One region of the Clostridium sp. BJN0013 genome, then DNA from elsewhere that is predicted to be linked to it. Evidence: predicted binding sites of a transcription regulator. Region 1 holds the regulator's gene; the other holds the start of a gene.
The links. Region 1 encodes NrdR, which represses ribonucleotide reductase genes. Its sites were predicted from a motif close to CACNANATNTNGTG; they were not measured.
Positions count from the first base shown of each region.

Region 1 (3,440 bases):
CTGTCTTATATGCCTTATATGAACATCTACAGTTCTAGTTTCTCCTACATATTCATATCCCCATATTTTATCCAGTAGAAAATCTCTGGTCATAACTCTACCTTTATTTTTTATAAGCATCTGCAGAAGTTCAAATTCCTTAAGTGTCAATTCTACTTTTTCTCCATTTTTAAGCACTTCATGTCTGTCAAAATCTATACTTATGTCTCCAAACACATAATATTTATCTAAAGTTTTTATAGTAGTTCTTCTTAATATAGCCTTTACCCTAGCTAATAATTCTCTTACGGAAAAAGGTTTTGTAATATAATCATCTGCCCCTAGTTCCAATCCTAGAACCTTGTCAAATTCTTCTCCTCTGGCAGTTATCATTATTATGGGAGTAGAAGCTATTAACTCATCTTTCCTTATTTCTTTACATACATCATATCCATCCATTCCTGGAAGCATAACATCCAGCAAAATAAGTTTAGGTCTTTCCTCCTTTGCAATTTTTAGCGCTTCTACTCCTTCTAAGGCTACAATAGTCTTATATCCATTATTTTCAAGATTAAATTTAATAAGTTCACATATATGTTCTTCATCATCTACTATTAATATCTTTTCCTTCGACATAATCACACCCCTTTTGTATAGTTCACAATTCACAGTTTTCAATTCACAATTTATAGTTCACAATTTACAGGAGGGTTAAGATAAATAAAAGAAAAAAGTCTTCCCTGATATCTATTTTTTCTGTAAGAATATAGCTCATATTCTGTATTACAAGAAGTACAAATATCCAGAGAACTTATATTCTCATCCCGTACTCCCCTATCTTTTAGCTGGTATAAAATGCATTCTTTTAAACTCAGATTTCTTCCTTTAAATATATGTTTATCTTTATAAAAAGCTGAATTTTCAAATTCATTTATTACCTCTTCTCCCACCTCATAACAAGAGCTGCATATGTGTGGCCCTATACATGCTGATATATTCAAAGTATGACTTTTAAAATACTTTTGAAGCTTTTCTATGGTCTTTAAAACAATACAAGATAAAGTACCTCTCCATCCACTATGAACTGCCGCTACAACTTTTTCTTTCCTATCATACAAAAGCACAGGAACACAATCTGCATTAAATACTCCTACAGCTTCATAAGGTACATTTGTAATTATTCCATCTGCATCTTCTAGATTTCCCTTATAAATTATACTAGTACATCCATGAACTTGATTTAAATATCCAATATTTTTTAGATTGAACCACCCTTTTAAATTTTCAATATTTTTTTTGCCGTTGTATTCTAGTCTGTTAAAATTCAAATTATTTTTAGCCGTTGAAAATACTGCTGTTGCTCCTTGAAAATTTATCTTTATAAATTCATATCCCTCAATTAAAACTCTCTCCATATTATCCTCCATATTTTTAACTTTATAATAAAAACTCTTTAAATATATTTTAACATTGTTTATCAAACAATAGCAGTATATATATTCTTTTAACTTTTTTTAACTTTAATTTAACAAATCAAATCATTCTTAAATTGTTATAGCCTTGGGGTAAAAAAAATAAGTGGTAAACATTTATTAACCACTTTATCTATTAGAAATCAAATTTTTTATCTCTTCCATAAAAGTATTTATATCTTTAAATTGCCTATAAACAGATGCAAATCTCACATAAGATACCTCATCTACTTTTTTTAAGCTTTCCATAATCATTTCTCCTATGTCGGAAGAATTTATTTCTGTGAGAACACTGTTACTTATCTTCTTCTCTACCTCATCTGCTATTTCTTCAATCTGCTTTCTAGAAACAGGTCTCTTTTGACAGGCTTTCATAAGTCCATTTAATATTTTTGTCCTATCAAAATACTCTCTACTCATATTTTTCTTTATAACAAGCAAAGGAACATTTTCAATTTTCTCATAGGTTGTATACCTTTTATTACAGCTTAAACACTCTCTTCTTCTCCTTATAGCCATTTTATCGTCTGTAGATCTGGAATCCACCACCTTACTTTCTCCATATCCACAATAAGGGCATTTCAATTTTATTCACGTCCTTTTATAATATAGTATATATTATAATATAGTATATAAATAATTATACACTTTTTTGTTGAAAATTCCACTACCTATTCCTCTATGTGAACATTACTTTTCACTTACTATATTTTCTCCATCTATTAAAATTACATCCACCCCTATTTTTCTCACATTATCCCAGGGCACTTCCAAATCTTCATTTTTCCCAAAAAAAGATACTTTAGCTGTTTGAGAAGGTAGAATAATAGATATTATCCTATGTTCCTTGCAATTTACTTTTAAATCCTTTATAAATCCCAACTTTATTCCTGTATTTATATCTATAACCTCCATATCTCTTAAATTGGTTAAAGAAAATAAATCTTTTTGTAATTCCATATATGTAATCCCTCCATATTTTATTAATATAAACTAAACAATAAATTTAAATTCTTATACATACTTTCTCATATGCCTTAGTGCAGTTTTTTCTAATCTGGAAACTTGTGCCTGTGATATTCCTATTTCATGTGCTACTTCCATTTGAGTTCTCCCATCGAAAAATCTTAAGTTAAGTATTAATTTTTCTCTATCATTTAATTTTTTCATGGCCTCTTTTATAGATATATTTTCAAGCCAATTTTCATCAACATTTTTGGTATCACTTATTTGATCCATCACATAAATTGCATCTCCTCCATCATGGTATATAGGCTCAAATAAAGATACCGGATCCTGAATCGCATCCAGTGCAAATACTACTTCTTCCCTGGGTAATTCTAATTCTTTGGCTATTTGTGATATAGTAGGCTCTTTGTTATTTTCCCTTATTAATTTATCCCTAACCTGCAGTGCTCTATACGCAATATCTCTAAGAGAACGACTTACTCTTATTGAATTGTTATCCCTTAAGTATCTTCTTATTTCTCCTATAATCATAGGTACTGCATAAGTGGAAAATTTAACATTTTGACTCAAATCAAAATTGTCAATAGCCTTTATAAGCCCTATACATCCTACTTGAAATAGATCATCTACATTTTCTCCTCTGTTATTGAATCTCTGTATTACACTTAACACCAATCTTAAATTGCCTTTTATAAATTTTTCTCTAGCATCATTATCTCCCTGCTGCATTTTTATTAAAAGTTCTTTCATTTCTTTTTCTTTTAGAACTGGCAATTTTGATGTATTTACGCCACAAATTTCAACCTTATTAATTATCATGTAATCAGCCCCTTTAGAATATATAGCATTTTAAGTATTTACTAAGACGCTGAATTTTATACTAAAGACAAACTTATAACATTTTATTTATTTCTTTTCTTAATCTTTTTATTATTCTCTTTTCAAGTCTGGAAATATAGGATTGGGATATACCAAGTAAGTCCGCAACCTCTTTTTGAGTTTTTTCCTTTTTGCCATTTA
Region 1 covers NZ_CP162495.1:2,422,686-2,426,125, forward strand. Annotated here, with positions in the region: gene AB3K27_RS12310 (response regulator transcription factor) at 1-615, opposite strand, end outside; gene pgeF (peptidoglycan editing factor PgeF) at 666-1,394, opposite strand; gene nrdR (transcriptional regulator NrdR) at 1,581-2,036, opposite strand; gene AB3K27_RS12325 (YlmC/YmxH family sporulation protein) at 2,142-2,411, opposite strand; gene sigG (RNA polymerase sporulation sigma factor SigG) at 2,466-3,239, opposite strand; gene sigE (RNA polymerase sporulation sigma factor SigE) at 3,313-3,440, opposite strand, start outside.

Region 2 (3,440 bases), 1.9 Mb from region 1:
CAGCAAGATTTATATTGTCTACAGACTTAGAGGAATTTAAATCCGAGCTTATTGATGAATTTAAGAATGCTAATATTGGAAATAATGATAAGGAAAAATATGATATATGGGTTACAGTAAAAACTGAAGGATATAAGACTACGTTGTATAAAGCTACTGTTAAATTTTGGGATGTAAAAAAGAGAAGTGAGAAAATTTACTATATAAAGGATGTTTATGAAAATGGAAGATGGAATGTTACCATATCTGAAGATAAACTAGAAGGATTTTAAAATAATTTTAATTCATCTATAATAAATCATGTTTTTGAGAATACTAAAATAGGCTTTCTTAGATATAGAAAGTATAATTTATAATTCCATGATTATGGATGAAAGGGGTGAAAATCCCATTATATATTGATTGTATTATAATTAATGTATAGGGATAATATTATGAAAGCAGCAGTTGATAAAGGTACCTGTATAAGTTGTGGATTATGTCCAGAGGTATGTCCAGATGTATTTGATATGGATGGTGATGGGAAAGCAGTAGCTACAGTAAATGAAGTACCGAAAACATCTCAGGATTCTGCTAAAGAAGCGGCAGATGGCTGTCCTGTTTCTGCTATTACAGTAGAATAAGTTATTGTAAAATTAAATAATAGACTGTGTATAAATTTATTAAAGAATATTTAAATTAGTATTTTTTAAGATAGTTTGTGCACAGTTTTTTGTTGTTTCCTATTTTTATAATATATTCATAGGATAGGATATATATCATTTAGTTTATCACCCAAAGTAGGTGAGGAATTAGGAGTTATGTTTACTCTATCACCTATTTTTGAATTTGAAGGTAGATGAGTAATGTTTACATCTTTAGTAGTTCCATCTTGAAAACTTACAAGAGCATGAGAAATATTCATATCAATTATTTCTCCAATCATAAAATATTTCCTCCTCAAAATTTAATTTATATATTCTATTTAATGTTAACTATATATTTAATTATTATTCATATTTTACTATATGATACATAATAAAATATCAAGTACCATTTAGGGATAATAATTAAAAGAAATGGAAGAAATATAACTTAGAGAGTTTGTTAAATTGTGATAAAGCTAAATTCTAAAATTGATATTTTAAATTTTACATAGTATAATAAACAAGATATATACACAATATATAGTAGTTGGGAGGTATAGTGTATGCTACATGTTGTGAAAAGGGATGGTAGAAAAGTAGGATTTAATTCTATAAAAATAACTAATGCCATAAAAAGTGCATCAGAAGAAATTGGTTATGAATTAAAAGAGAGTGACTTTATAGATTTGACTCAAAAAGTAATAAAGGAAATAGAAAAGCTTAATGTAAAAGAAATAGAAGTAGAAGAAATACAAAATATAGTTGAAAAAATTCTTTTAAAAAATGGCCATAGAGAAATAGGATTGGTATATTCAAATTATAGGAATGAAAGAACTAAAATAAGAGATATAAAATCAGATCTTATGAAAGTTATTGATAAGATAGGTATAGAGACAGATAGAGACAATGCTAATGTAGGAAATAATTTTAGTTCTAAACTACTTAGAATAGCCAGTGAATCAAACAAATGGCATAATTTAGGTGCTATGCCAAAATACTTAGCAAAAGCTCATGAAAATGGAGACATATACTATCATGACTTAGATAGTTATAATCTAACTATTAACTGCCTTCATATACCAACTAAAGAGATGCTTTTACATGGATTCAATACAGGGTATGGTAATATTAGAACTCCAAAGAGAATAGAATCTGCAGCGGAACTTTCCTGTATATTATTGCAATCATCTCAAAATGATATGTTTGGTGGACAGTCTCATCCCGATTTTGATAATGATATGGCTGTTTTTGTGGAACCTACAAGAAAGGAAATAATACAGTATCTCAGGGAAGTAGGGGTAGAAGAGCATAGGCTAAAGGAGATTTCGGAAAAAAGATTAAGAAAAAATGTAGAGCAGGCTATGCAGGGAATAATTTATAATTTAAATACTATGCATTCAAGAGCAGGTTCACAAGTGCCTTTTAGTTCAATAAATTTAGGCATACCAAGATCTAAAGATGCAGCTTTAGTATGTGAGGTATTTTTAACTGAATATGAAAAAGGATTGGGAAAAGGAGAACAGCCTATATTTCCCAACATAATATTTAGAGTTAAAAAGGGAGTAAATAAAGATCAGTATGATCCTTATTATTATCTGTTTAAAATTGCATGTAGGGTAGCTTCAAAGAGAATGAATCCTACTTTTATGAATTTGGATGCTGATTTTAATAAGATGTATTATGATAAAGGTGTAATACCAGCTACTATGGGATGTAGAACTTATGTTTGTTCAAATGTAAATGGAGAACCAGGAACAAAAGGAAGAGGAAATATAGCACCGGTAACAATCAATTTACCTCGATTGGGGATTATGGCTAAAAAAAATGTGGATAGGTTTTTTGAGTTATTAGATAATAAGTTGAATTTAGCTAAAGAATCTTTAATGCACAGATATGATATTTTAAAAAGGTTAAAAGTTAAGGACTTACCTTTTGTAGTAGGTCAGGGGCTTATGAAAGGTTCTGAAGATTTAAAATTAGATGATTCTATAGAGCCTGTATTGAAGCAGGGTACCTGGGCTATAGGATTTATCGGACTTGCAGAGACGTTAATTGCACTAACGGGAAAACATCATGGTGAGGATGAAAATTCAAGAGAACTTGGGGTAAAGATAATTTCTTATATCAGGAAATATACAGACAAATTTATAGAACAAACTCATTTGAACTGGAGTTGTTATGCTACACCTGCAGAGGGTTTAAGTGGGAAGTTCATATTACAGGATAAAAAAATATTTGGAGAAATACCAGGTGTAACAGATAAAGATTATTACACTAATTCTTATCATATACCTGTAGGATTTCCAATATCTATAAAAGATAAGATAGATATTGAAGCTCCTTATCATAAAATTTGTAATGGTGGACATATAAGTTATATAGAAATAGATGATTATCCATCGGAAGAAATTATTAGGGATATAATCAATTATGCCTATGATAATACAAATATATCCTATATGGGAATAAATTTTCATATAAGATATTGCAGGGAATGTGGTACTTATTTACATGGGGAAAATAGATGTCCTCACTGTGGTAGTAGTAACATACAGGGCATATCTAGGGTAACTGGATATTTATCCTTAGATGAAAGATTTGGGGAAGGAAAAACGGCAGAAAGAAAGGACAGAATAGCACAAGGTAGTAATAAAATAGTATATTATTAAATCAATATATTGGAAAAGATAAATTTGTCTATTTTACGTAATGATTTTTACAGGAAATTCTGTGTATATGTAAAAACATTAAGTAAAATAGACCGGGTTTTAGTTCATTATTTACTTAATTTATTTAATATATTTTAATAAGGAA
Region 2 covers NZ_CP162495.1:236,661-240,100, forward strand. Annotated here, with positions in the region: gene AB3K27_RS01405 (hypothetical protein) at 1-272, shown strand, start outside; gene AB3K27_RS01410 (ferredoxin) at 435-623, shown strand; gene AB3K27_RS01415 (hypothetical protein) at 740-925, opposite strand; gene AB3K27_RS01420 (anaerobic ribonucleoside triphosphate reductase) at 1,190-3,295, shown strand.
Region 2: AB3K27_RS01420 (anaerobic ribonucleoside triphosphate reductase) is a predicted target of NrdR. The motif match lies at 1,159-1,172, and genes of this name have one in related genera.